Regions from separate parts of the Micromonospora sp. WMMD987 genome, predicted to be linked through region 2. Evidence: riboswitches for the same ligand, from Rfam matches in the RefSeq annotation. Region 2 holds a riboswitch; the other holds the start of a gene.
The links. Region 2 has a riboswitch for thiamine pyrophosphate ahead of thiE (thiamine phosphate synthase). Riboswitches for the same ligand answer to the same signal wherever they lie in the genome.
Positions count from the first base shown of each region.

Region 1: another riboswitch for thiamine pyrophosphate. It lies ahead of O7612_RS23355 (ECF transporter S component); the one in region 2 lies ahead of thiE (thiamine phosphate synthase).

Region 1 covers NZ_CP120861.1:5,538,428-5,552,895, reverse strand. Annotated here, with positions in the region: gene O7612_RS23365 (energy-coupling factor transporter transmembrane component T) at 1-402, opposite strand, end outside; gene O7612_RS23360 (ABC transporter ATP-binding protein) at 399-1,826, opposite strand; gene O7612_RS23355 (ECF transporter S component) at 1,860-2,450, opposite strand; TPP riboswitch at 2,527-2,632, opposite strand; gene O7612_RS23350 (alpha/beta hydrolase) at 2,791-3,621, shown strand; gene O7612_RS23345 (DUF6328 family protein) at 3,875-4,378, shown strand; gene O7612_RS23340 (hypothetical protein) at 4,596-4,763, opposite strand; gene O7612_RS23335 (cellulose binding domain-containing protein) at 5,018-6,265, shown strand; gene O7612_RS23330 (cellulose binding domain-containing protein) at 6,352-7,863, opposite strand; gene O7612_RS23325 (hypothetical protein) at 7,978-8,583, opposite strand; partial or broken gene O7612_RS23320 (metalloregulator ArsR/SmtB family transcription factor) at 8,663-8,953, opposite strand; gene O7612_RS23315 (metal ABC transporter permease) at 8,997-9,863, opposite strand; gene O7612_RS23310 (metal ABC transporter ATP-binding protein) at 9,867-10,628, opposite strand; gene O7612_RS23305 (metal ABC transporter substrate-binding protein) at 10,625-11,584, opposite strand; gene O7612_RS23300 (DUF6703 family protein) at 11,639-11,896, opposite strand; gene O7612_RS23295 (antibiotic biosynthesis monooxygenase) at 11,924-12,265, shown strand; gene O7612_RS23290 (hypothetical protein) at 12,490-12,963, shown strand; gene O7612_RS23285 (glycine--tRNA ligase) at 13,079-14,458, shown strand.
Region 2 covers NZ_CP120861.1:6,203,345-6,217,812, reverse strand. Annotated here, with positions in the region: gene O7612_RS26350 (aldo/keto reductase) at 1-188, shown strand, start outside; gene O7612_RS26345 (hypothetical protein) at 384-932, opposite strand; gene O7612_RS26340 (ThuA domain-containing protein) at 1,007-6,826, opposite strand; TPP riboswitch at 7,165-7,273, shown strand; gene thiE (thiamine phosphate synthase) at 7,268-7,894, shown strand; gene thiO (glycine oxidase ThiO) at 7,947-9,017, shown strand; gene thiS (sulfur carrier protein ThiS) at 9,027-9,227, shown strand; gene O7612_RS26320 (thiazole synthase) at 9,233-10,003, shown strand; gene O7612_RS26315 (thiamine phosphate synthase) at 10,254-10,979, shown strand; gene thiD (bifunctional hydroxymethylpyrimidine kinase/phosphomethylpyrimidine kinase) at 10,976-11,764, shown strand; gene thiC (phosphomethylpyrimidine synthase ThiC) at 11,782-13,374, shown strand; gene O7612_RS26300 (hypothetical protein) at 13,550-14,468, opposite strand, start outside.

The DNA of each region.
Region 1 (14,468 bases), 660 kb from region 2:
GTCGGTCGGATCGGTGGTGGCGAAGACGATCACGCCGGGCAGGGCGACCGCGAACATCCGCAGCACCAGGCCGAGCGCGGTGACCAGCACCCCCGAGGTGACCAGCAGCGGCCCGGCCGCCCACAGCACCGGGCCGGACCGGTCGGCGGCGAACAGGACCAGCGTGACCAGGACGCCGACCGCCCCGGCCAGCAGCGGCAGGGCGCGGCGGGCCAGCACCCGGTAACGGATGCCGAACAGCGGCAGCAGCGCCAACTCGACGGCGATCGCGACCGCCGGTGCCACCGGGTCGAGGCTGGCCACCAGGACGAACGAGAAGACGAGACCGGCGGCCAGCTTCGCCACCGGGTTGCGCCGGGCCAGCGGCGCACCGGGCGTCGCGACGGGTCCGAGGCCGATCACGAACCCTCCCGGGCGGGGCGCAAGGTGACCGTCCGGTCGGCGAGCACGGCCACGAAGTCCACGTCGTGGGTGACGCAGACGACGCCGTGCCCGCCGTCGCGCAGGTCGGCGAAGAGGTCGACCAGCTCGCCCCAGGTCCGACGGTCCTGGCCGAAGGTGGGTTCGTCGCAGATCAGCAGCCGGGGCGCGGTGGCCAGGGCGGTCGCCACGCTGAGCCGGCGGGCCTCCCCGCCGGAGAGGGTGTACGGGTTGGCCCCGGCGAGGTGGTTCAGCCGCAGCCGGTCCAGCAACCCGTCGACGGTGGCCCGGACGGTGGTCTCCGGGCGACCGGTCCGGCGCGGGCCGAGGGCCAGCTCGTCGCGGACGGTCCGGGTGACGAACTGGTGCTCCGGATCCTGGAACACCGAACCGATCCGACCGGCCAGGGACGCGGCCCGCCAGCGGTGCGGTGGCGTGCGGGTGTCCCCGCCGGCCAGCGCGGCCGTGGCGGTGGACCGGCCGGTGCCGGGGCGGAGCAGGCCACCGAGGAGCAGGGCGAGGGTGGACTTGCCGGCCCCGTTGGGGCCGCGGACGGCGAGCGCCTCACCGGCGCGTACCACCAGGTCGGTGGGGGCCAGCCGGGGCGGCAGGCCGAGCCGGTCGACGGTGAGCAGCTCCGCGCCCGGCGGCCCGGCGGCCCGCCGGGGCACGGTGGGGTGGCCGGGTACCCAGACACCTTCGGCGGCGAGCGCGGCACCGTGGGCGGCGAAGACCGCCTCCGGTGGCCCGTCGGCCCGGACCCCGCCGCCGGGTGCCAGCACCACCACCCGGTCGACCAGGGCGAGCGCGTCGGCGACCCGGTGCTCGACCAGGACCAGCGTGGTGTCGGCGTCCAGCGCGCCGGCCACCGCCCGGCGGACCAGCTCCGCGCCGGCCGGGTCGAGGTTGGCGGTGGGCTCGTCGAGCAGCAGCAGCCCGGGGCGCAGCGCCAGCACGCCGGCCAGGGCGAGCCGCTGCTGTTCGCCGCCGGACAGCGCCGCCGTGGGCCGGTCCCGGTGGTAGGGGAAGCCGACCCGGCGCAGTGCCTCGTCGACCCGGGGCCAGATCTCGTCGCCGGGCACCCCCCGGTTCTCCAGGCCGAACGCCACGTCGTCGCCGCTGCGGGCCATCACCAGCTGGGACTGCGGATCCTGGAACACGGTGCCGACCCGCTCGCGGGCCTTGGCCGGATCGAGGCCGTCGACCTCGACGACACCCTCCTGCTCGCCGGAGTCCGCCGGCAGCAGCCCGGCCAGCGCGGCCAGCAGGGTGCTCTTGCCGGCCCCGGACGGCCCCAGCAGCAGCACCCGCTCCCCGTGGTCGACGCGCAGGTCCACCCCGCGTACCGCCCAGGCCCGTCGCCCGGCGTGCCGCCAGCCGAAGCCGGTCAGCCTCACACTCGCCACGTCGCCGGCACCTCCATGGTCGCCAGGGGAGGGTCAGACCAGGCTGCGGTCACGCCCGGCGGGGAACCGGTCCAGCACCCCGGTCTCGGCCAGCGCGCGGGTCAGGTACCAGCCGCCGACCCCGGCGACCACGGCGGCGCTGACCACGGTCAGTGCCGCGTACGGCAGGCGGTAGCTGGTCAGGGCGTACTTCGCGTTCCAGACGAAGAAGTCGAACAGGGCGGCGCTCAGCCCGGTCATCGCGCCGGCCAGCACCGCCACCGGCAGCCGGTACGACCGGTACCGGAACGCGGCGAAGGCCAGCTCCGCGCCGAGCCCCTGGACCAGCCCCTGGACGATGGTGACCCCGCCCCACTCCGCGCCGAGCAGCGCGGAGACGGTGGCGGCGACGGCCTCGCAGAACAGGGCCGCCCCGGGCTTGCGGATCACCAGGCCGCCGAGGACCGCCGGGACCAGCCAGACGCCGTACATCACGGCCTGGCTGGCCGGTGCGGCGGCGAACGCCGGGTCGGCGGCCTTCCAGACCAGGCCCCAGGCCCAGAAGATGACGCCGAAGGCCACGGCGATCACGGCGGCGACCACGATGTCGATGGTGCGCCACCGGTTGCTGTCGGTGTGCTTCATGTCGGTACTCCCAGTCCAGCGAGCGAACCAGGAGAAGACGCACGCCGCGTCCGGTGTGCTGCCGGACGGCGGCGCGGCTGGAGGTCGACCGAACTCCCTGCGCTGGCATTACCCAGATCAGGTTCGAGGGTCTGCGGGCGGTGCCCGCACTCTCAGCGCTGTGCGCTCCCCTGTCGGATGTGAAGTTGTCTCGGCAGACGCTAGCACCGACCTGCGGCAACGACCCAGCAGGCCACGGTTCCCGGCATTCGTCACCGGTCCGCCGGGCGTCCGGGTCGCCGGCCACCGGCGGGCGTCCGGCCGGGGCGCGGCACCGTCGGGGCTGGGTAGGCTGCCGGTCATGCGGGTGCCGGCGCGGGGACTGACGTTCGACGTTCGGGCGGGTGGCCCCGAGGGGGGCGAGGTCGTTCTGCTGCTGCACGGCTTCCCCCAGCACGGTGGGGAGTGGGACGCGGTGGTGCCCGCCCTGCACGCCGCCGGGCTGCGCAGCTACGCCCCCGACCAGCGGGGCTACTCGCCCGACGCCCGGCCCGCCGGGGTGGCCGGGTACCGGCTGCCGGAGCTGGTCGCCGACGCGGTGGCGCTGCTGGACGCGCTGGGCGTCGACGCCGCGCACGTGGTGGGGCACGACTGGGGCGCGATCGTCGCCTGGGCGCTGGCCGCCCGGCACCCGGAACGGGTGCGTACCCTCACCGCGGTCTCCGTGCCCCATCCGGCCGCCTTCGGGTATGCGCTGACCGCCGACCGGGGGCAGCGGGCACGTTCGGCGTACATGGCGTTGTTCCGTCGGGCGGGTCTGGCGGAGAAGGTGCTGCTGGCCTGGCGGGGGGCGGTCCTGCGCCGGTTGCTGGCGGGCGTCGGCGACCCCGCCCGGGTGGCCCGGTACGCCGGGCACATGCTGCTGCCGGGCGCGCTGACCGGGGCGCTGAACTGGTACCGGGCGATGGCGGGGCGGGACCTGAAGGTGGTCGGCCCGGTGCCGGTGCCGACCAGCTACGTGTGGAGCGACCGGGACGTGGCGGTCGGGCGTACCGCCGCCCAGGCGTGTGCCCGGCACGTGTCGGGGGACTACCGTTTCGTGGTGCTCCCCGGGGTCAGTCACTGGATTCCCGACCAGGCCCCGGGACCGCTGGCCGAGGCGATCCTGGCCCGGGTCCGCGGGGCCGGCTGACCTCTGCCGGACAGCCGGGTCACGCCCGATCCCGGTGGTGCCCCACCCCGGTGGTGCTCGATCCCGGTAGTAGTGGTGCTCGATCCCGGTAGTAGTGGTATCCGCGCGGAGGGAGGCCACTACGACATGGATCGAGCGCGATCTTGCGGAGCGGGGATCGTGAATCGGTTTCGGTCAGGTATCGATGGGGCACAGGCGTTGCTGCCGACGGGGACGCCCCCGCCGGCCGTACGTCTCACCCCGGAGGTAGCGCGTGTCGAAGGAATCCGAGAAGCAGCGCTGGCAGCGCAACTTCGCCGATCTGCTCCAGGAGCTGCGGGTCGCCCAGACCGGCGTGCAGATCCTCTTCGCCTTCCTGCTGACCCTGCCGTTCAGCAACGGCTTCACCCGGACGAGCGAGTTCCAGCGGGACGTCTACATTCTCGCGTTGCTGTCCGCCGCCGCGGCCACCGCGATGATCATCTCGCCGGTCGCCTTCCACCGGGCGCTGTTCCGCCAGGGCCGCAAGCCGGAGCTGGTCCGCTTCGCCCACCGGATGGCGACCGGTGGCCTGGCCTTCATGCTGGTCGCCATGGTGAGCGCGGTCCTGCTGATCGCCGACTTCGTGCTCGACACCGGCATCGCCGTGGTGCTCACCGTGATCACCGGCCTGTGGTTCCTGACGTTCTGGGTGATCCTGCCGTTCGTCCGGCGCAACTGGGGCGAGGACGACCTCGACGACGACGATGACGACCCGGTGGTGCTGACCGGCGACTGACCCGCCGGTGGGGTGGTGGGGGATGGTGTGGGCCGGGGGCTCACCCGGGCCGACGATGGCCGGGTGAGCCCCCGGCGCGTGGCGGGTGGGCTCCCGGCGCGTGACGGGTGAGCCCCGGCGCGTGGCGGGTGGTGGCCGGTGTGTGGTCGATGGTGGCCGGCGTGCGGCGGGTGGCGGCCGACGCCGGACGGGCGGCCGGTGCGGGCCGGCCGGTGCGTCAGCGGGCGACGGCCCAGGCCAGCACGGCCGCCAGGATGAGCCCGTTGAGCAGGGCCAGCACCAGGTACGCCTGTGGCGGGATCTTGCGTCCGCGCCGGACGAAGCTGACCAGCACGGCGGCGTACGCCAGCAGCAGCACGGCGATGACGATCAGGAAGTAGAGCACCGCACCACCCTAGACGAACCGGTGCCGGTGCCCGGCGGCCGACCGTGACCGCCCACGGGCCCGGCGGGACGCTTTCCGGCGGGTCGGGTCCACCCGTCGTGGCTGATCAGGGGACGCGGGGCACGGATCGACATCGAGTAGTATCGATTACTGTCCCTTCCTGTCCCGGATGCGCGACCGGCTCTGCGCCCCGGTGCGGGGCGCGGCGGTCGTCCAGGTGGGGGCGGGCCGGCACCAGCGACGAGGAGTGGACCATGAGAGCAGCGCGACGACGGGTCGCCGGACTGGGCGCGATCACGTTGGCGGTCCTGGCGGGCGGGGTGGCGGTCGCGGCCGGTGCCGGTGCGGCGGCGGCCGGCTGCCGGGTCGACTACCGGGTCAGCAGCGAATGGCAGGGCGGCTTCGGCGCGGACGTCACCATCACCAACCTCGGCGATCCGGTCTCCGGCTGGACGCTCACCTGGGCCTTCGCCAGCGGACAGCGGGTCACCCAGGCGTGGAACGCGACCGTCACCCAGAACGGGACGGCGGTCAGCGCGAAGGACGTGGGTTACAACGCCACCATCGCGACCGGGGCCGGTGTCAGCTTCGGCTTCAACGGGGGGTGGACCACCGCGAACCCGGTCCCCGCCGCGTTCGCGCTCAACGGGGTCTCCTGCACCGGTGCGACGCCGACCGCCACACCCTGCCCCCCGCCGTCCACCCCGGCCACCCCCACCCCGACGCCAACCCCCACCCCCACCCGGACGCCGACGCCCACCCCGACCCCCTCGACGCAGGCCAAGATCACCGTGTGGCTGGCGGGCGACTCCACGGTGGCCAACCCGTCGTCCAGCGGCGCCTGCCCGGTCGGCTGGGGCAACCAGTTCGGGCAGTACCTCAACGGCAACGCGACGGTGGTGAACAGCGCGGTCGGCGGACGCAGCATCCAGACCTGGCTGTACGACCCGAACGTCACCACCACGATGAACTCGGCCGGCGAATGCGTGATCAACCCGCAGACCTACTCGACCCGCTGGCAGGCCATGCTGAACGCCAGCGGCGGGATGAAGGCCGGCGACTACCTGTTCATCCAGTTCGGCATCAACGACGGCAGCGCCACCTGCAACCGGCACGTCGGCTCCGCCCGGTACAAGGAACTGCTCGGGGTGATGGCCCGGGCGGCCCAGCAGCGCGGCGCGTACCCGGTCTTCCTCACCCCGGCCGCCGCGATCACCTGCTCCGGCAGCACCGCCGTGGGCAACCGGGGCTTCCTCACCGAGACGTTCGACGCGGGCCGGGCCAACAACGTCCCTGTCATCGACCTGCACAAGCTGAGCTACACGCTCTACAACACGCTGCGGCTCTGCCCCAACAACGGCGACTACAACTCGGGCGCGGTCGGCGCGTTCTTCTGTGCCGACCACACCCACTTCGAGACGGCCGGGGCCCGGCAGATCGCCGGCGTGGTGGCCACCGCGCTGCGCAACCAGCAGCTCGGTCTCTCGGCCTACCTGCGGTGACGCGGTCCGGTCCGGGTGACCGGACCGGACACCGTGGTCGTCGGTGCCGTGGTCCGTCGCCCCGGGCGACGGACCACGGGCGACGGTCAGGACAGCGCGCAGGCGGTGCCGTTGAGGGCGTACCCGGTGGGGCGGTTGTTCGTGCCGGCGACGTCGGCGAGGAAGCCGAAGCTGACCGACGCGCCGGCCGCGATCGTGCCGTTCCAGCCGGCGTTGGTGGCGCGGACGGTGCCGCCGCTCTGCGTGTAGCTGGCGTTCCACGCCTGGCTGACCCGCTGGCCGTCGCTGAACGTCCACTGGAGCGTCCAGCCGTCGACCGGGGCCGTGCCGGTGTTGCGGATCGTCACCTCGCCCTGGAAGCCGCCCTGCCACTGCCCGGTGACGGCGTACCCGACGGCGCAGCCGGTGCCGCCGGCCGGCGGGGTGGTCACCGGGGGCGTGGTGGTGGGCGGCGCCGTGGTGGGCGGCGCCGTGGTCACCGGGGGCGGGGTGGTCACCGGGGGCGTGGTCGGCGGCGCGGTGGTCGTGGGCGGCACGGTGGTGGGGGTCGGCGTCGGGGTGGTGGACAGCTTCGCGGCGACGACCGGGGCGAGTCGGGCCGTGATCGCCCGGTGACCGGCGTCGTTGGGGTGCACCGAGTCGCTCAGCCCGTCGGCGGGCAGCCAGCCGGTGGTGTCCACGTAGAACACGTTGCGGTCGCCGGCCCCGGTGACCGCCGTGACGGCGGCGGCGGTCTCGGCGGCGTACCGGCCGCTGAAGGTGCGCAGCGCGAAGATCGCCGCACGCGGGTACCTGCTCCGCACGGTACGGATGAAGGTGGCGTACTGGTTCTGGAAGTCCGCGCCGCTCACCCCGTGGCTGCGGTCGTTGGTGCCCAGGTTGATCACCACGGCGTCCGCCTGGTAGCGGGTGAAGTCCCAGGCCGGGCTGTTGGCCGCGTACCCGGTCCGGAGGAACTGGCTGGCCACGCTGACGCAACCGTCGGCGGTCGCCACCAGGCAGCCGCCGCCGTAGCCGAGCTGGGTGTGTTCGGTGCCGAGCTGCTCGCCCGTCAGCCAGCCGTACGCGGTCAGCGCCGTCCGTGACGAGGTGGTGCCGAGGGTGATGGAGTCGCCGACGAACTCGATCAGCCGGGGTCGTACCACCGCCGGCAGGGTACGCGCGCCCGAGTCGAGGGTGAGCCCCTGGAACACCGCGTCCCCGGTGTAGGAGCCGGCGACCACCCGGTACGACACCACCAGCGTGTGGTTGCCGGCGCGCAGCGGGGTGGGGGTCAGGTTCACCGTGCCGCTGACGTTCGTCAGGTACCGGAAATCGGCCCCGTCGATGCTGTAGTAGAGGTCGATGGTGCGGCGTTGCCGCAGTTTGACCGTGGTGCCGGTGAACCCGGTCCGCAGGTAGGCACCGGCCCAGTTCGGCACGTACGCGGTGCTGTTGCTGCGGTCCCAGCGACCGACGAAGGCGATGTTCGCGTCGGTGGGGGAGCCGTCACCGGTGGCGGCGCTGGCCGGGGGCAGGCCGATGAGGGTGGCGGCCAGCACCGCCACCACCCCGGCGGCTCCCGCCGCGAGGATCGACCGACTGCGGGACACGGGCATGGGGACGCTCCCTCTCCGGGCCGTCCGTGCCGACGCACGCCGACGGCCTGCAGACCTAAGACATTTACCATCATCTAAGCCTGCGGGCCGGGGGGACACAACAGGTGACGGTGCCTAACGGCCGGCGCGCAGACCGAGTCGACGCAGCTCCAGGGCGGCGAGCGCGTCGACGGTGGCGTCGTCACCGCGTCGCCACGCCTGCGCCACGTCCGGATCGATCCGGGTCAGCCGGCGCAGCGGCTGGCTGGTCAGCGCGCGCAGCGCCAGCAGGTCCCGGCCGGCCGGGCCGGCGGCGAGGGCCTTCGCCGAGGCGGCCCGGCGCATCCAGCGCAGCCGCAGCGGCAGCCAGCCGAACAGCACCAGCCCGAGCGGGAAGACCAGCACCGCGACACTCAGCGCCAGGGCGAGCTGGCCGACCAGGTCCTGCTGGTCGCGCCCCGCCTCGGCCATCGCCCGGGCAGCGTCGGCGGCCTTGGTGAACGGTCCGGTCAGCTCGTCGCCGACCAGCGGCACCCGGCCCACCTTGCCGCCGGCGTCGGCCAGGTTGTCGGCGAGCCCACCGCCGGCCCCCTCCAACTTCCGCCCCGGTACGGCGAGCTTCTCCACCAGGTCGTACAGCCACAGCGCGAAGCGGACCGCCGCGTAGACCCAGACGACGACGAGCAGATCGGTGAGGAACTGACGGAGGGCGACCGGAAAACGGTCAGCGTAGATCTTCACGGCCGACAGCGTGCCACGACGCGGGCCGCCCGGCACCCCCCGCGCGGCCGGCCGCCGGCTCGCCGGAAGGTGACGCCCCCTCCCCGGCGTGACTGACCGCGTCCGCCACGATGTGCGCGACGTGCTCGTCGACCAGGGCGTAGGCGATCTCCCGGCCGCGTCGGGAGCCTCGCACCACTCCGGCACCGCGCAGCACCCGCAGGTGCTGGGAGACCAGGGGCTGCGGGGCGCCGAGCTGCTCGACCAGCTCGTGCACGCACCGCTCACCCTGGGCCAGCTCGCTGACGATCGCCAGTCGGATCGGGGCGGACAGCGCCCGGAGCAGCTCGCCCGCGCCCTCGAAGGCGTCGTAGCCGTGGGTGCCGGTCACCCCGTAACGGTAACCAATACCGGTGACGGCGCACCGGTCGGCGTCACCGGAGCACCACCTCGTGCGGTTCCGGGGTGGTGGCCACCGCCGGGGCGGACCGGCGGCGCAGCACCCGCCAGGCGGCGGCGGCCAACGCCACCACCAGGAAGGACGCGATCGCCAGCAGCACCACCGAGGCGCCGGGGGCGGTGTCGGCGGTGGCCGCCACCCAGACCCCCGCCCCGGCGGCGAACAGGCCGAGCGCCATGGCCGCCGTCATGGTGCTGCGGAAGCCCCGGGTGACCTGCTGCGCGGTGGCCACCGGGACCACCATCAGGGCACTGATCAGCAGCACGCCGACGGCGCGCATGGCGATGGTGACGGTGACCGCGGTGGCGACCGCCAGCACCATGTTCAGCGCCCGGACGGGCAGCCCGGCCACCCGGGCGTACTCCTCGTCGTGGCAGACCGCGAAGAGCGCCGGGCGCAGCGCCAGCATGAGCACCGCGATGGTCACGCCGAGCACCGCGATGGTGGTCAGGTCGGCGGCGGAGGTGGTGGTCAGCGACCCGAACAGGTAGGCGTTGAGGTTGGCGCTGCTGGCGTCGGAGAGCCCGACCAGCATCACCCCACCGGCGATGCCGCCGTAGAACAGCAGCGCCAGCGCCAGGTCGCCGGAGGTACGCCCACGGGCCCGGACCAGCTCGATGGTGACCGCGCCGAGGATCGCGGCGACCACCGCCACCAGCACCGGTGAGCGGTTGAGCAGCAGGCCGGCGCCGACGCCGGTGAGCGCGACGTGCCCGATGCCGTCACCGATCAGCGCCAGCCGCCGCTGCACCAGGTAGATGCCGAGGGCCGGGGCGGTCAGCCCGATCACCAGGGCACCCAGTAGCGCCCGCTGCATGAAGTCGTACTGGAAGAGGTCCATCGTTCAGCTGCTCCACAGCCCGGCGGGCTCCTCGGGACCGTGCGGGTGCACGTGGTCGTGGTCGGGCTCGGCGTGGTGCCCGGCCGGTTCCGGCACCGCGCCGTCGTGGCAGACGCCGCCCTGGTGCACCACCACGGCCCGGCTGATCAACGGTCGCAGCGGCCCCAGTTCGTGGGCGACCAGCAGCACGGTGCCGCCGGTGCCGACGAAGTCGTCCAGCGCCCCGGCGAACGCCTCCTGGCTGGCCGCGTCGACCCCGGCGGTCGGTTCGTCGAGCACCAGCAGCTCCGGCCCGCCGGCCAGGGCGCGGGCGATCAGGGTGCGCTGCTGCTGACCACCGGAGAGGGTGGCCACCGGGTCGCGGGCCCGGTCGGCGAGCCCGACCGCGCGCAGCGCCGCGTCCACCGCGGCCCGGTCGGCCCGGCCGGGCGGGCGCAGCACCCCCCGGCGGGCCAGCCGCCCGGACGCGACCACCTCCCGGACGGTGGCCGGCACGCCGCTGCCGGCGCCGAGCCGCTGCGGGACGTACCCGATCCGGTGCCACTGCCGGAACCGGCGCTGCGGGACGCCGAACAGCTCGACGGTGCCGGCACCCAGCGGGACCAGCCCGAGCACGGCGCGGATCAGGGTGGACTTGCCGGAGCCGTTGGCCCCCAGCACCGCCACCACCTCACCGGCGGTGACGGTCAACGAGACGTCCCGCAGCACCGGTCGGCCGTCGTAGCCGACCGAGGCGTGCCCGACCTGGATGACGGGTGTGGTCACGAGCACCCCAGGGCGGTACGGAGCGTGGTCAGATTCGTGCGCATCACCGAAAGGTAGTCCCCACCCCCGTCAACGGAGAGCCCTTCGATCGGGTCGAGCACCGCGGTCTTCGCGCCGACCTCGGCGGCGATGGTCTCGGCGACCTTCGGGCTGACCAGCGTCTCGAAGAAGATCGTGGTGGCGTTGTGCTCGCGGGCCTCCCGGGCGACCTCGGCCAGTCGCTGCGGGGCGGGCTCGGTGTCCGGGGTGAGCCCGGTGAGGCCGATCTGCTCCAGCCGGTAACGCTCGGCGAGGTAGCCGAAGGCGGCGTGGCTGACCACGATCTCCCGGCGCTGGCAGGTCTTCAGGCCGGCGCTGTACTCGGCGTCGAGCTTGTCCAGCTCGCCGCGGAGCGTCCGGGCCCGGGTGGTGTAGTCGGCGGCCCGGTCCGGGTCGACGGCACCGAGCCGTTCGGCGAGCTTGTCGGCGACGGTGGCCAGCCGGGTCGGGTCCAGCCAGAGGTGCGGGTCCTTGCCGCCGTCCTCCTCCCCGGCGTGGTCGGCCCCTTCCTCACCCTCGTGCTCGTGGTCGTGCCCGCCGGCTGTCGCGTCGCGCAACGGCACGACGGTGGTCACGTCGAGGGCCCGGTCGGCGGCGTTCTGCGCGACGGCCTCGTCCACCGCTGGCTGGAAGCCCTTGAGGTAGAAGACCAGCTCGGCCTCGCTGACCTGGCCGACCTGCCGGGGGTTGAGTTCCAGGTCGTGCGGTTCGGCGCCCGGCTTGGCCAGGTTGGTGACGGTGACCGCGCCGCCGCCGACCCGCTCGGCGACGTACTGGAGGGGGTAGAAGGCGGCGACCACGTCCACCCGGTCCGGGTCGGCTCCGGCCTGCGAGGTCGAGCAGGCGGTCCCGCCGGCCAGGACGAGCAGGGCGGTGGCGGCGGCGGTCAGGGCGCGGGTGCGGGTGCGGGCGGTCATGTCGGCAACTGTCCGTGAAAACGAGAATGATTGTCAAAAACGCATGAGTGCATGTCAGAAGAGCTTGACCAGGGCCACCGTGACCAGCAGCGTCACCATCACCAACCGGAGCAGCCGGGTCTGCGGCGCCTGCACCGGCCAGGTGACGGTGAGCAGGTAGACCAGCCCGGCGGCCAGCGCCAACAGCAGCACCCCGCCGACCGGGCCGGGCGCGAAGAGCGCCACCAGCACCAGCGCCAGGGTGGCGAGGAACACCGACGTGGGGTTCACCCGGGCCAACCGGGCCAACAGGGGGCGCTGCGTAGGCTGCATCCCACAGACTCTACGAGGAGGAACCCGGTGCTGGTCACCAACCGGTTCGTGGTCGCCGTCGAGGCGGCGGACGACTTCACCGTCCGGGCGCACGCCGCGCTGGCCGCGCTCGCCGCCCGCCCCGGCTACCGGCGCGGCGAACTGCTGCGTGCCCTCGACGACCCCCGGCACTGGTGCCTGCTCACCGAGTGGGAGTCGGTCGGGACCTACCGCCGGGCACTGGGCGGCTTCGACGTCAAGATCACCGCCGTGCCGCTGCTCGCCGAGTCGCTCGACGAGCCCTCGGCGTACGAGACGCTGGCCGGCGCCGCCCCCGACGGCGAGGTGGTGGTCGTGGACAGCGACCGGGCGGCGCGTCCGCACCGCTGAGCCCGATGGGGCGGCGCGTCCGCACCGCTGAGCCCGATGAGGCGGCGCGTCCGCAGCGTCGAGCCCGCGGGCACTACCCTGCTCCTATGACCGCTCCCGGCCCGGCAGCCCCACCGCCGTACCCCGCGACACCCGGCCCGGACGGCAGCCCGCCGCCGGCCGCCCCGGGCGTGCCCACCCCGCCGGGGGCCTCGGGGCCGCCCACCCCGACCGGTGACCCGGGGGTGCCCGCCCCGCCCCCCGGGCCGGGGGTGTCCCCGCCGTTCGCCGCCCCGCCCACCGAGGGCAGCCGCAAGCGGCTCTGGCTGGGGCTCGGCGTCGGGGCGCTGGCCCTGGTGATCTGCTGCGGAGGCGGTGGCGCGGCGGCCGTCGGGCTGGTGGTCAGCAACGTGCAGGCGATCGAGGAACAGGGCCAGGCGGTCACCGACGACTACTACCGGGCACTGGTCGACAAGCAGTACGGCAAGGCGTACGAGAAGCTCTGCGACGACGCCCGACGGCGGGAGTCCCGGGGCGAGTTCACCCGCCGGGTCGCCGAGGAGCCGGCCGTCGCCAGCTACCGGGTCGGCGACGTCGACCCGCAGACCCTGACCGTGCCCGTCGACGTCACCTTCAGCGGCGGCGGGCGGGGCACCCAGCAGGTCACCCTCGCCGCCGACCAGCAGACCGGCGGCATGGAGGTCTGCGGGGTCAGCTGAGCCGGCAGCGGTATTCTGCTGGGCCCGGGGCGCTGCTGGTCGTACCGTTGTCCCGGACCGTCCGGTCCCACCCACCTCGAAGCCACGCCGACCGCCAGCCGGCGTAGGAGGAAACATGCCAGCCGACCGTATCGACGCCGTCGTCAGCCTCGCCAAGCGCCGAGGCTTCGTCTTCCCCTCCAGCGAGATCTACGGGGGCACCCGGTCGGCGTGGGACTACGGCCCGCTCGGCGTGGAGCTGAAGGAGAACGTCCGTCGGCAGTGGTGGAAGGCCATGGTCCAGCAGCGCGACGACGTGGTCGGCCTCGACTCGGCGGTCATCCTGGCCCGCCGGGTCTGGGAGGCCAGCGGCCACCTCGCCGAGTTCGTCGACCCGCTGACCGAGTGCCAGTCCTGCCACAAGCGGTTCCGCGCCGACCACCTGGAGGAGGCGTACGCCGAGAAGCACGGCAAGCCGCTGACCTCGTTGCAGGAGCTGAACTGCCCCAACTGCGGCAACAAGGGCACCTTCACCGAGCCGAAGATGTTCAACGGCCTGATGAAGACCTACCTCGGCCCGGTGGAGAGCGACGAGGGCCTGCACTACCTGCGCCCGGAGACCGCCCAGGGCATCTTCGTCAACTACAACAACGTGGCGACCGCCGCCCGCAAGAAGCCGCCGTTCGGCATCGCGCAGACCGGCAAGTCGTTCCGCAACGAGATCACTCCGGGCAACTTCATCTTCCGCACCCGCGAGTTCGAGCAGATGGAGATGGAGTTCTTCGTCGAGCCCGGTTCCGACGAGCAGTGGCACGAGTACTGGTTGCAGGAGCGCTGGAACTGGTACCTCGACCTCGGCCTGTCCGAGGAGAACCTGCGCTTCTACGAGCACCCCAAGGAGAAGCTCTCGCACTACTCGAAGCGCACCGTCGACATCGAGTACCGGTTCCGCTTCGGCGGCACCGAGTTCGCCGAGCTGGAGGGCGTGGCCAACCGCACCGACTTCGACCTGTCCACGCACAGCAAGCACTCCGGCGTCGACCTGTCGTACTTCGATCAGACCAGGAACGAGCGTTGGGTGCCGTACGTCATCGAGCCGGCCGCCGGCCTGACCCGCGCGGTGCTGGCGTTCCTGCTCGAGGCGTACGACGAGGACGAGGCCCCGAACACCAAGGGCGGCGTCGACAAGCGCACCGTGATGCGGTTCGACCCCCGGTTGGCCCCGGTCAAGGTGGCGGTGCTGCCGCTGTCCCGCAACGAGGCGCTCTCGCCCAAGGCCAAGGGGCTGGCCGCCCAGCTCCGCAAGCGCTGGGTGGTGGAGTTCGACGACTCGCAGGCGATCGGCCGCCGCTACCGCCGGCAGGACGAGATCGGCACCCCGTTCTGCGTCACCGTCGACTTCGACACCCTCGACGACGACGCGGTGACCGTGCGGAACCGGGACACCATGGCCCAGGAGCGGGTGGCCCTTGACCAGGTCGAGCGCTACCTGATCGAGCGGCTGCCCGGCTGCTGACCCGGTCGCC
Region 2 (14,468 bases):
TCGGGGCGTACGCGGAGCAGCGGGGGCTCACCCTGCTCCAGGTCGCCATCGGCGGGCTGGCGGCCCGGCCGGCGGTGGCCTCCGTCATCGCCGGGGCGACCACGCCCGAGCAGGTGCGGGCGAACGCCGCCGCCGGCACCTGGCAGCCCGGCGACGACGATCTCGACGCCCTGGACGCCCTGCTCTGACCGTCCGGTCGGCCCCCGGCCGGGGCGGACGGCACTCGGTCGGCGCGTACGGCCGTCGCGCCGCGTGGCACCTCCACCCGGCCGGTCGAGCCGACCCGCCCGGGGCGATTCCGGCCCGGTGGGGCCGACGCGTCGGCCCCGGACACCGGTGGTGTCCGGGGCCGATCGGTCGCCGGTGGGAACGGTACCGGGGCCTCAGCCGCCCAGACCGGCCGGCTGGTCCCCGGGGCCGGGATCGGCCCGACGGCGACGCCAGAGCAGCGCCGCGGCCGTGGCGGCGACCACCACGAGTCCGCCGGCCAGCCACGGCCACCACCGGGATCCGGCCGGATCCGTCCCGGCCGCCGGGCGCTCGGCGGCGACCGGTGACGGCGACTGGGCCACCCGGGCCTGCACCTGGGCGGTCGCCGTGCTCTCGTACGGGGCGGGCGCGCTGACCGTCACCCGCCAGTCGCCGGGGGCGAGCAGCGGGCCGCTGCTGTAGAAGCCCTGCCCCTCGCCGGCCGGGGCGATCTGCACCGGACCGGCCGTCCGGCCACCCTCGCCCTCGGCGGTCACGGTGAGCCGGACCGGCTGGTCCAGCCGGTGCCCGTCGGCGTACACGGCCATCACGGTGACCCCGCCGGCGCCGTCACCGGCCACGGTCAGCTTGACCTTCCCGCCGTGCGCCGCCGCCGGACCCGCCGGCAGGGCCACCAGGCCCGCCACGACCAGCGCGGCGGCGAGGGCTCTGAAGCTACGCATCGACGTCTCCTTCCGATGTGGAGGGGCCGCTCCCACCGTCGGTGTCGACGGTGGGAGCGGCCCCGTGGTGCTCCTTACAGCGAACCGCCCTTGGCGATCCGGGTGGGGTCGGCACCGAGCCGGCCCGCCCCGTCGACCGACTTGTTGTCGTTCGCCTTGACGCCGGCCTTGGTGGCCGCGCCGCCGAGCCGGACGATCATGGCGTCGGCGTCACGGACCAGCACGTCCCGGACATCGGTGTCGGTCACCACCGCGGTGTCGGTGGCCAACGCCTTGAAGGCGGTCAACTGCTGCACCGCCCGCTTGTCGTTGCCCGCCGCCTCGGACTCCCGCACCGCGTCCAGCTTGTTGGACAGCTGACGGTGCGCCTTGGTGGTGAGTCGTCCGGTCGCCTTGAACCGGTCCAGCAGGTTCTGCATGTCCCGGAACGAGGTGGTGACGAAGAACCGGACCGTCGAGGTGGTGGAGTTGCCCGCCTTGTCGGTCGCGGTCACCGTCAGCTCGTGCAGGCCGAGCGGCAGCTCGTACAGCGCCTGCAGGGTGCCGCTGGTGTACGCCCGGCCGTCCAGCACGCCGGAGGTCGTCTTGATGCCGGAGGTCGGGTCGACCGCCTGCCACGAGATCCGGACGTCCTGGCTGTCACCGTAGAGCTGGCCGTCGGCGATGCCGGAGACCAGCAGCGTCGGCTTGGTGCCGTCGATCTTCACGACCGCCGACTTGAGCGCCTCGACGTTGCCGGCGGCGTCGGTGGCCCGGTACAGCAGCTCGTGCGTGCCGTCCCCGGTCACCTCGACCGGCGTGGTGTACGCCGTCCAGGCGCCACCGTCGAGCGACCACTCCAGCTTCTTCACCCCGGAACCGGCGTCGGTGGAGGTGATCACCACCGGGACGGTGCCGTTGTGCCAGCCGTCGTCGTTGGCCGGGGCGAACGACGCCGAGCTGACCGGCGCGGTGGCGTCGATCTTCACGGCGACCTTCTTCGTCGCCTCCACGTTGCCGGCCGCGTCCGTCGAACGGAACCGCACCTCGTGGGTGCCGTCCCCGGTGACCTGCACCGGTCCGGTGTACGCGGTCCACGTGGTGGCCCCGTCGAGCTGGTACTCGGTGCTCGCCACCCCGCTACCGCCGGCCTCGTCGGCCGCCGCCAGCGTCACCGTGACCGGGCCGGTGTACCAACCCTCGGTCGGGGTGCCGGAGACGGTGGCCGTGGTCACCGGGGCGGTCGTGTCGGCCGCCTTGGTGGAGAGCCGGAAGTAGTCGAACGAGGCCGTCTTCGAGGTGGCCGCGTTCGCGCCGAGGGTGAACAGACCGATCTTCGGGGTGGCCCCGACGGCGGCGTTCGTCACCGTCTCGAACGTGGTCCACTCCTGCCCGTCCGCCGAGTAGGACGCGGTGAAGGTGTCACCGGCCCGGGCCAGCCGCAGGTGCCACACCGCCGAGGTCAGGTTGGAGACCTGGGGCTGCGGGTTCTGCGTCACCCCGGCGAGTTCGCCACGGAACTCGATCCGCCGCGACGGCGTCTGACCCGCCTGGTTGTCCACGATGAAGTCCAACTTGACGTAGTTGTCGTCGTCGGCGTGGACGATCAGACCGGCCTGCTGGTACTGCTCGGCCAGCGCGCTGCCGTCGACCTTCGTCTCCAGGGTCCAGTCGCCGCTCGGCGCGGTCTGGAGGATGAAGTTCGTCGGACCGGTGTTGCTGGTGCCGTAGATGTCACCCTTCGGCACGTCGATCTTCAGCGCGCCGTCGACCACCCGGTAGGCGGCCGGGTCCTCCCGGAGCACCGCGTTCCACCGGCACTTGTCGAGCGTGGTGCCGGTGAACTCGTCCGACGGGACGACCGGGCCGGCCGGAGCGTCCGGCGAGACCAGGAACGACTCGAACACCGCGTCCACCACCGGAGCGGTGGTGCCGCCGTTGAGGGCGAGCAGACCGATCCGCGGGTTGGTGATGCCGGCCAGCGCGGCGGACCGGCCGACCGGGGTGAACGTGGAGCCGTCGGTGGAGAACTGCGCGGTCAGGTTGGTGCCGTCGCTGATCAGCCGCAGCCAGATGGTGTCACCGGCCGGGGCGGCCACGGCGTCGGCCGCGTCGTTGCGGGGCGTTCCGGCGGTCTCCCGGATGAACTCCACCTTGCGCGACCCGCCGTAGAGCAGGTCGACCTTGGCGTAGTTGTCGTCGTCGCCGTAGATCAGCAGGCCGGCCTGCTGGTAGTCGGCGGTGACGGGCACGGTGACCTTCGTGGTGGCCTGCCAGGCCCCGCTGGGTGCGGGCTGGAGCACCAGGTTGGTCGCGTCGTTGCGGGAGCCGTACAGGTCACCCGAGGACGTGGGCAGCCGCAGCGCGCCGCCGGAGACCGAGTAGAGCTGGTTCTCCCGGACCACCGACCAGCGGTCCTTGTCGAGGGTGTTGCCGGTGAACTCGTCCGACCGCGCTCCCAGGCAGGAGTTGGTCGGCGCGTCCACCTTGACCGGGACGGTCGCGTAGGACTTCGCGCCCCGCTTGTCCGTCACCGTCAGGGTGGCGGTGAAGGCGCCCGGGGTGGTGTAGGTGTGGGTGGCGTTCAGGGTCGTCGCCGTCCCGCCGTCACCGAAGTCCCAGGCGTACGTCAGCGGGGTGTCACCCTCGGCGTCGGTGGCCGTGCCGGTGAAGGTCACGGTGACCGGCGCGGTGCCGGTCGCCGGGGTGGCGGTGGCCGTCACCTGCGGCGGCGCGTTGTCGGTCACGCCCCGGCCGATGAAGTCCATCCAGTTGACGTTGAACAGCGAACCCGCGCCACCGGCCGGGTCCTTGGCGACGAAGTACAGCGCGCCCTCCGCGCCGGCCGTCACCGGCGCGGTCACGTCGACGAACTGCTGCCAGCCGCCCGTGGCCGGTACGGTCGCCGTGGCCACGACCGGACCGTCGACGGCCCCGGCGTGCACGTCGATCCGACCGCCCTGGGCCTCGGAGGCCACCCGGAACCGGATCTGCTCGACCCCGGTCAGGTTGGCCGGGACGAGCGACCACCAGTCGCCGTCCTCGATGAAGCCGATGTTCTGGCCGCCACCGGCGGTGTCGCTGGTGGTCTCCTTCTGCACGCCCGGGTCACCGCCGCCGGTGCTGCCCGGGGCCCGCCCGGTGGCCGTGTAGTACTCGGCCTGCTTGCGCTTGGGCTGGAGGATCTCGATCGCCCGACCGGTCAGCGGGCCGGCGCCGCCGGTGCCGCCGTCGTCGGTGTAGGTGGCCTCGAAGACCGCGAAGACGTTGGCCTCCGCGCCGTGACCGGAGGCCAGCGAGGTCTGCACGGTGCCGGTGCAGCCGGTGTGCTGCTCCAGCGGGTGGGCGTGCTCGTCGTGGCCGAGCAGCACCTGGAGCTGCACCCGGTCACAGTCGACGGTGCCGTCCTCCGGGTCGGTCACCTTGATCGTGTACTTGACCTGGTCGCCCCAGTCGAAGAAGCCGCCGCTGGGCGGGAACTCGATGGTCACCGTCGGGGCGGTGTTGCCGACCGTCACCGGCACGTTCGCCACGGCGGTACGGCCCTTGGGGTTGGTCACGGTGAGCTGCGCGGTGTAGTCGCCGGCCGTGGTGTAGGTGTGGGTGGGGTTCGCCTCGGTGGAGGTCTGCCCGTCACCGAACTTCCACGCGTAGGTCAGCGTGCCGCCGTCCGGGTCACGCGACCCGGCGCTGGAGAACTTCACGGTCAGCGGGGCGGCCCCGGAGGTGGGGTCGGCGCTGGCCTCGGCGATGGGGGCGCGGTCACCGGCCGTGTAGTCGATCCGGTAGACCCCGGAGTCGTCGTTGTTGCCGCCGAAGCCGGTGCCCCACTCGATCATGTAGAGCGCGCCGTCCGGGCCGAACTCGAAGTCCATCGGACGGATCATGGGCATGCCGGTGAGCAGCTGGTTGATGTCGATCAGCGTCTTGCCGTCCGGGCTGACCTGCATCGTGTACAGCTTCGACTGGTTCCACTCGCCCATGACGGCCTTGCCGTCGTAGTACGCCGGCCACTTGCGGGTGGAGGTGTTGTCGGCGTCGTACCGGTAGACCGGGCCGCCCATCGGGGCGCCGCCGCCACCGATCTCGGGGAAGCGCGGGTCACCCGCGTAGCCGTAGTCTACGGTGGCCGGGACGACCGGCGGGAGGTTGGTCAGGCCGGTGTTGTTCGGCGAGTCGTTCACCGGCGCGGCGCAGTCGAACTTCGCGCCGCTCGGCCCGGACGGGAAGGTGTAGTCGTTGTACGCCCGGTTGTTGCCGACGCAGTACGGCCAGCCGTAGTTACCCGGCGCGCTGACGATGTTCCACTCCACCAGGCCCTCGGGGCCCCGGTTCGGGTTGGCCGCCGAGGCGTCCGGCCCGTAGTCGGCGACGTAGAGGGTGTTGCTGGCCGGGTCGATACCGATCCGGAACGGGTTGCGGAAGCCCATGCCGTAGATCTCGGGACGGGTCTTCGCGGTGCCCGGGGCGAACAGGTTCCCCGCCGGGATGGTGTAGGTGCCGTCGTCCTCCGGGTGGATCCGGATCACCTTGCCGCGCAGGTCGTTGGTGTTGCCGGCGCTGCGCTGCGCGTCGTAGTCCTGGCGGCCGGGCCGCTCGTCGATCGGGGTGAACGCGCTCGACTCGAACGGGTTGGTGTTGTCGCCCGTGGCCAGGTAGAGGTTGCCCTGCGAGTCGAAGGTCATGCTGCCGCCGGCGTGGCAGCAGGTGTTGCGCTGGGTGTCGACCTGGAGCACGACCTTCTCGGTGGCCTTGTCGATGGTGTCACCGTTGACGGTGAACCGGGACAGGTAGTTGCGCGGTGCGCCACCGGCCGGTGCGTAGTACAGGTAGATCCACTTGTTGTCGGCGAACTTCGGGTCGAGGCGCAACCCGATCAGGCCGTCCTCGTTGCCGGTGAAGACGTCCAGCCGGGTCGCGGTGACCGTGTTGCCGGTGTCCGGCTTGACGATCTGCACCCGGCCGTCGCGCTCGGCGTAGAACACCCGGCCGTCCGGAGCGATGTCCAGCTCCATCGGGTTGTTGGTGTTGCTGTCGAGGGTGACCTTCTCGAAGTTCGCGGTCTTGGTGGCGCCGCAGTCCGCGTTCTCCACCCCGGCCGCGGTACGGATGCCGCCGAGCAGGTGGGTGAGGAACTCGGGCTCGGTGTACGACGCCTGGGTATGGCCGCCGCCGGTGTACCAGGACCGACCGCCGTCGTAGTCCTGGCACCAGGCGGTGGGGTGGTCGGCGCCCATCGCGCCGGCACCCGGGCTGTAGGACTTCTCGTCCAGGCTGGCCAGGACGTGCACCTTGGAGCGCGGGTTGGTGCGGAAGTTGTACCACTCGTCGAACCGGGACCAGCGGTCCGGCAGGGTGGCCGTCGACGGGTGCGCGTGGTCCTCGACCTTGACGGTGGCCTGCTGGTTGGCCGGGTGGCCGGAGAAGTACGCGCCGACCAGGTTGCCGTACCAGGCCCAGTCGTACTCGGTGTCCGAGGCGGCGTGCACGCCGGCGTAGCCGCCGCCGGCCTTGATGTAGCGCTCGAACGCGGCCTGCTGGGTGCTGTCGAGCACGTCACCGGTGGTGGAGAGCCAGATCACCGCCTGGTACTTGGCCAGGTTGGTGTCGTTGAAGGCGGCCCCGTCCTCGGTGGTGTCGACGGTGAAGCCGTTGTCGGTGCCGAGCTTCTGGATCGCGGCGATGCCGGCCGGGATGGCGTCGTGCCGGAAACCGGCGGTCTTGGAGAAGACCAGGACGGAGAACGGTTCGGCGGCTGCCGCCGCCGGTGCCGGGGCGGCCTGTGGCCGGGCCGCCGCGACGGGAGCGGCCTGGGCGGGGGTACCGCCGATCAGGCCGCTGGCGAGTAGGGAGAGGGCCAGTAGACCGGCTCCGAGTGGGCCGCGACGTACGCGGCGATGGCGGGATGGAGACACTCCATGCTCCTTTTGTCCGTATTGGACAGTGGTGGGGGCATGGGGACGACTCGCCGCAGACCGTCCCCGGTCGGATCGGTGTGGGCCCGCCGAGGTCCGCACCGGTGGCGATCCGGTGCGGGCCACGCCGAGGCCTCGCGCCGGAATAATGTCGATCGGTTGAACAAATTAGCGCCGCTGGATTGGTTTCCGGCAAGGCATGAGCATGTAACGATTCGGTATCGCCGACTCACCTTTCCGGCTTATGTGGAGAGAGGGGGTAAAAGATAGTCATCGACAGTGTTGGATCAATCTAGCACCCCTTGGCGGATCAGCAGATCTGTCGTACGGTCACAGGCACGTAACCCACGGGAGCCCGGTACACCGGGCTGAGAGGGGGGCTGAGAGCCCCCGACCGTCGAACCTGATCCGGATAATGCCGGCGCAGGGAGGAGAGTTGCCGTGCCGCCCCTCGGCCGACTGCACCTGATCACCGACACCCGGCCCGGGTGCGACCCCCTCGCCATCGTGCGGGCCGCCCTCCCGGTGGCCCGCGCCGACCTGGTCGTCCAGGTCCGGGTCACCGACGAGACCACCGACCGGCAGGCCTACGACCTGGCCCGGCGGGTCCGCGCCCTCTGCCTGCCGTACCGGGCCAGCTGCCTGGTCAACGACCGGCTGCACGTGGCCCTCGCGGTGGACGCCGACGGCGGCCACGTCGGCGCGGACGACCTGCCCGTGGCGGCGGCCCGCCGGGTGCTCGGCGTCCACGCCGTGCTCGGCGCGACCGCCCGGGAACCCGGTGGCGCGGCGCGGGCGGTGGCCGCCGGGGCCAGCTATCTGGGTGTCGGCCCCTGCCACCGGACCACCACCAAGATTGGCCTGCCCGACCCGATCGGCCCCGCCGGGGTACGGGCCGTCGCCGAGGCCGTGGCCGTGCCGGTGATCGCCATCGGCGGCGTCACCGCCGCGACGGTGCCGGCGCTGCGGGCCGCCGGGGCGTACGGGGTGGCCGTGGTCGGGGCGCTCTCCGCCGTCGCCGACCCGGGCCGGGCCACCGCCGAGCTGATCGCGGCCCTGACATGCTGACCCGGGCCGGCGGCCCGGACCGGGTCACCGCCGGGCCGACCCCGGCCCCGACATGCTGACCGGGCCGGACGTCGCCGTCGTCGGGGCGGGACCGGTCGGGTTGGCGATCGCCTGGCGCTGCGCCGCCCGTGGCCTGCGGGTGGTCGTGCACGATCCGGCCCCCGGCTCCGGTGCGTCGCGGGTCGCCGCCGGCATGCTCGCCCCGGTCGCCGAGGCCTACTTCGGGGAACGGGAGCTGACCGGGCTGCTCGTCGAATCGGCCGCCCGCTGGCCGGGCTTTGCCGCCGACCTGACCGCCGCCGCCGGCACCGGGTTCGGACACCGCACGGACGGAACCCTGGTGGTCGGGCTGACCGGGGACGACCTGGCCGAGGCACGCCGGCTCTGGACGTACCAGCAGGGGCTGGGACTGCCGATCAGCGCGCTGCCGCCCTCGCAGCTCCGCGACCGCGAACCGGCGCTGACCCCCCGGCTGCGCGGCGGGGCGGTCGCCCCCGGCGACCACCAGGTCGACCCGCGCCGGCTGGTCGCCGCGCTGCGGACCGCCGCCGAACGGGCCGGCGTGACCCTGCTTCCCGGCGCGGTGACCCGGCTGGCCGACCTGGTCGCGCCGGTCGTCGTGGTCGCCGCCGGGTGCGGCGCCACCGCGCTGACCGGGCTGCCGGTCCGCCCGGTCAAGGGCCAGGTGCTGCGGCTGCGCGCGCCCGACCACCGCCCGCCCGGCTTCCGGCACGTCATCCGGGGGTACGCCGACGGCGAGTCGGTCTACCTGGTCCCCCGGGACAGCGGCGAGGTGGTGGTCGGGGCGACCGTGGAGGAACGCGCCGACACCGAGGTGACCACCGGGGCGGTGCTGCGGCTGCTCCGGGCCGCCGTCGACCTGGTCCCCGAACTCGCCGAGTACGAGCTGGTCGAGGCGACCGCCGGGCTGCGCCCCGGCACCCCGGACAACGCACCGGTCCTCGGGCCACTGCCCGGCCGGCCCGGCGTGCTCGCCGCCACCGGCCACCACCGGCACGGCATCGTGCTCACCCCGGTCACCGCCGACCTGATCACCGAGCTGATCGTCACCGGGAAGCCGGACCCGCTGCTCACCCCGTTCACCGCCGACCGGTTCCACTGAGGAGGACACGTGCGACTGATCGTCAACGGCGTCGACCGTGAGCTGACCGGCGGCGCGACCGTCGCGGACCTGGTCGCCACGGTCACCGGGCAACGGCGCGGGCTCGCCGTCGCGGTCAACGGCGAGGTGGTGCCCCGGGGCGGCTGGCCGGTCACCCCGCTGCGCGACGGTGACCGGGTCGAGGTGCTCAGCGCCGCCCAGGGCGGGTGACCCCGATGCCCCTCACCATCGCCGGACAGACCTTCACCTCACGGCTCGTCCTCGGCACCGGCGGCGCGGCCAACCTGCACGTGCTGGAACAGGCGATCCGGGCCTCCGGCACCGAACTGGTCACCCTCGCCCTGCGCCGGGTCGACACCGCCCCCGGCACCGCCGGCGGACTGCTCGACCTGCTCGACCGGTGCGCGGTGAAGCTGCTGCCCAACACCGCCGGCTGCTACACCGCCGCCGACGCGGTGAAGGTGGCCCGGCTGGCCCGGGAGGCGTTCGACACCGACTGGGTCAAGCTGGAGGTGATCGGCGACGAACGCACCCTGCTCCCCGACGGGGTGGAGCTGCTGCGGGCGGCCGAGGAACTCGTCGCCGACGGCTTCGTCGTGCTGCCGTACACCTCCGACGACCCGGTGCTGGCCCGTCGGCTGGCCGACGTCGGCTGCGCGGCGGTGATGCCGGCCGGTGCCCCGATCGGCTCCGGACTGGGGGTGACCAACCCGCACCACATCCGACTGATCCGGCAGAGCGTCGACGTGCCGGTGATCCTCGACGCCGGGATCGGCACCGCCTCCGACGCGGCGCTCGCCATGGAGCTGGGCTGCGACGGGGTGCTGCTGGCCAGCGCCGTCACCCGGGCCGCCGACCCGCCGGCGATGGCCACCGCCATGCGGTACGGCGTCCGGGCCGGGCGGCTCGCGTACACCGCCGGCCGCATTCCCCGCCGCTTCCACGCCCTCGCCTCCACCCCCGACGACGGAAGACCCGACCTGTGACCCGCCCCCGCCCCCTCGACGGCTGCCCGCCCGCGCCTGCGTCCCCGCCCCCCGCTGTACCTGCGCTCCCACCTGTGCCTGCGCTCCCACCTGTGCCTGCGCTCCCACCTGTGGCGGCGTCTGCGGCCTGGGCGGGGGCTAGTAGATCTTGGAAGAAATCGGCCCCCCAGGGGGCCACCTGCTTCCAAGATCTCTGCACCGGCAACGGCGTCGAGGCCCGAGGGGGCGCCGTCGGGAGGTGGGTCGGTTGGTGACCGGGACGGTGCGGACGGGGCCGGGGGCGGGGCGGGGCGACAGTCGGCCGTCGGGGGTGCTGCTGCTGACCGACCGGCGGGCGGCGCGGACGGACCTCGTCGACGTGGTCGCGGGGGCGGTGCGGGGTGGGGTCCGCTGGGTGGTGCTGCGGGAGAAGGACCTGCCCCGCGCCGAACGGGCCGCCCTCGCCGTCGACCTGCGGGCGGTCCTGGCCGGGAACGGCGGCACCCTGATCGTCGCCGGCCCCGACCCGCTCGAAGACGGCCCCGACCCGCTCGAAGACGGCCCCGACCCGCCCGGCCCGGACCCGGGTGGTGCCGGTGGGGCAGTGCATCTGGCGGCGGCCGGGCCGTACCCGCCGCCGGCCGTGCGGCTCGTCGGCCGGTCCTGTCACGACCCGGCCGAGCTGGCCCGACTCAGCACCGAGCACTACGTGACGCTCTCGCCGGTCTGGACCACCCGCAGCAAACCCGGCTACGGCCCACCCCTGCACCCGGACGGGCTGCGCCGGCTGGTCCGGCTCAGCCCGGTGCCCGTCCTCGCCCTGGGTGGCATCGAGACCCCGCAGCAGGTGACGGCCTGTGTCGAGGCGGGCGCGGTCGGGGTGGCGGTGCTCGGCGCGATCATGCGGGCCGCCGATCCCACCGAGACCGCCGCGACCCTCACCAGCGCCTTTGCCCGCAGCCCGATCAGCGACGCGGGCCCCGAGGAGGGGACATGACACCGACGACCGTGCTGACCATCGCCGGCTCCGACTCCGGCGGCGGTGCCGGCATCCAGGCCGACCTCAAGGTCTTCGCCGCCCTCGGCGCGTACGGCACCAGCGTGCTGACCGCCGTCACCGCGCAGAACACCCGGGGCGTGGACGCCGTGCTGCCGCTGCCCCCGCGCACCGTCACCGAGCAGCTCGACAGCGTGCTCGCCGACTTCGCGGTCCGGGCGGTGAAGACCGGGATGCTGGGCACCCCGGCGGTCGCCGACGCGGTGGCCGAGGCGGCGAAGGCGGGCCGGCTGCCGCACCTCGTCGTCGACCCGGTGCTCGTCGCCACCAGTGGACACCGGCTCGGGGTGGTGGCGGCGGTCGAGCGGCTGCTGCCGTACGCCCGGGTGGCGACGCCGAACTGCGCGGAGGCCGCCGCCCTCACCGGACGCCCGGTGACCACGGTCGGGGAGATGGTCGAGGCGGCACAGACGCTGGCGGCCGGCGGCCCGGAGTTCGTGGTGGTCACCGGCGGCGACGTCGACGCGGGCGGCGAGTCGGTCGACGTGCTGGCCGGCGGCACGACGACCACCCTGCTCCGCGCGCCCCGGGTGGACACCCGGCACAGCCACGGCACCGGCTGCTCGTTCTCGGCGGCGATCGCCGTCCGGCTCGCGGCCGGCGACCCGGTGCCGGTCGCGGTCGCCACCGCCAAGGAGTACGTCACCCGCGCGCTGACCGGCGGGCGGGACTGGGAACTGGGCGCGGGACGCGGCCCGCTGGACCACTTCGGCTGGTCCCGATGACCATCAGGGAGGCTGTCATGCAGGCACGTCGCAAGGTCTACGTCGAGGGATCCCGGCCGGACGTCCGGGTGCCGTTCGCCGAGGTGGAACTGACCGGGGACAACCCGCCGGTCCGCCTCTACGACACCTCCGGACCCGGCTCGGATCCGCAGGTGGGGCTGCCGCCGCTGCGCGGGCCGTGGATCGCCGAGCGGGGCGACGTCGCGCCGGTCCGGGGGGCCGGCACCCCGCTGGCCGGCGTCGACGCGAAACGCCCCACCCAGCTCTGGTACGCCCGCGCCGGGGTGGTCACCCCGGAGATGGAGTTCGTGGCGATCCGGGAGGGCATGCCGCCGGAGGTGGTGCGGGACGAGATCGCCGCCGGGCGGGCGGTGCTGCCGCTCAACGTCAACCACCCCGAGTGCGAACCGGCGATCATCGGTAGGGCGTTCCTGGTGAAGGTGAACGCCAACATCGGCACCTCGGCGGTGACCTCGTCGGTCGCCGAGGAGGTGGAGAAGCTGACCTGGGCCACCCGCTGGGGCGCGGACACCGTGATGGACCTGTCGACCGGCAAGCGGATCCACGAGACCCGGGAGGCGATCGTCCGCAACGCGCCGGTGCCGATCGGCACGGTGCCGATCTACCAGGCGCTGGAGAAGGTGGGTGGCGACCCGGTCAAGCTGAGCTGGGAGGTGTTCGCCGAGACCGTCATCGAGCAGGCCGAACAGGGCGTGGACTACATGACGGTGCACGCGGGGGTGCTGCTGCCGTACGTGCCGCTGGCGGTGGACCGGGTCACCGGGATCGTCTCCCGGGGCGGCTCGATCATGGCGGCCTGGTGCCTGGCGCACCACGAGGAGAACTTCCTCTACACCAACTTCCGGGAGCTGTGCGAGATCCTCGCCCGGTACGACGTGACGTTCTCCCTCGGCGACGGGTTGCGGCCCGGTTCGATCGCCGACGCCAACGACGAGGCCCAGTTCGCCGAGCTGCGTACCCTCGGCGAACTGACCCGGATCGCCTGGGAGTACGACGTGCAGGTGATGATCGAAGGTCCGGGCCACGTGCCGATGCACAAGATCAAGGAGAACGTGGACCTCCAGCAGGAGTGGTGCCACGAGGCCCCGTTCTACACCCTCGGCCCGTTGACCACCGACATCGCCCCGGCGTACGACCACATCACCTCGGCGATCGGGGCCGCGATGATCGGCATGTTCGGCACCGCGATGCTGTGCTACGTCACCCCGAAGGAACACCTCGGGCTGCCCGACCGGGACGACGTGAAGGCCGGCGTGATCGCGTACAAGATCGCGGCGCACGCGGCCGACCTGGCCAAGGGGCACCCCGGCGCGCAGGCCTGGGACGACGCGCTGTCGAAGGCGCGGTTCGAGTTCCGCTGGGAAGACCAGTTCAACCTGTCGCTGGACCCGGAGACCGCCCGCTCCTACCACGACGCGACGCTCCCGGCGGAGCCGGCGAAGACCGCCCACTTCTGCTCCATGTGCGGCCCCAAGTTCTGCTCCATGAAGATCACCCAGGAACTGAAGGAGTACGCCGCCCAGGGCATGCAGGGCAAGTCGGCCGAGTTCCGCTCCGCCGGCAACCGCGTCTACCTCCCCCTGGCCTGACCCTTCCACCTTCCCGCCCTCCTCGCCCGCCCCGCCCTCAGCCGTCGTGATCAGGAGGTCTGCGTCAACTGTGCGCGGAAGCCTGACGCAAACCTCTTGATCATCGTCGTGGTCGTGGTCGTGGTCGTGGTCGTGGGCCGGGGGAGGGAGCCGGGGGCCGGGGTGGGTGGGTGGGTCAGTCGCGGTGGTGGCGGCCGCTGGTGCGTAGTGAGCGGCGACCGCTCTCCCGTTCCGGTTCGTTGTCGGCCAGCGGCTTGCTCAGGCCGGCGACCCAGTCGACGTACTCGTCGTCGGGGGTCGCCTGCGCTGCGGTCCGGTCGTCTGCCTGCTCGACCTCGGTCGGTCGGTTACGCCGGAACAGTCCACGTCGGCCCTTGGTCTTTCCGGCAATTTTCCGATCGTCGCTGTCCGTCGGCATGGTGTCGACGGAATCCGGGGCGGCGGGCTTCCCCGCCGGCGGGGTGTCGGCGGGGGAGGTGCTCGCCTCCCAGCGGAGGTTGACCGGCCCCGGGGTCTCCGTCCGCCCGGTGGTGTCCGGCTCGGGAAACGGCAGGGCGGCCCGGGGCGGCCCGGGGTGGTCGGCGTCGACCGGTCCACCGGTACCGCTCAGGTCCGGCAGTTGGTGGCGGGGGCGTGGCATGCCCTCGACCCCGTCCGGCGTGACGTGTCGCAACCCGGCCACGGGCGGTACCGCCCCGGCGGTGGGCACGGCGGCCGGCATGCTGGGTGCGCTGTCCGGCCCTGTGCTGTCCGGCGCTGCGGCACCGGTCGGTGCGGACCGGGCGGTAGGCCCGGATCGGGTGGCGGCGGATCGCCTTCCGACCGTCTCGTCGGCGTCGGTCGGGGTGGCAGGCCCGGATCGGGTGGCGGCCGGGCGGTCCCCGTCGGTGTCGCCGCCCCCGGCTGCCGAGGTCGGGGCGGTTCGCTCGGTGGAACCGGCCGGGGTGCCGGCGGTGGCGGCCGTGGCCCGCCTCGGTCGAGACGCGGGAGCGGGTTCGTCCCCGCTGGCCGGTGAAGCGGCCTGCCCCTGCCCGGCAGTCGCGTCCTTGGTTCGTGCGGACCCGGTTCGTGCGGACCCGGTTCGTGCGGACCCG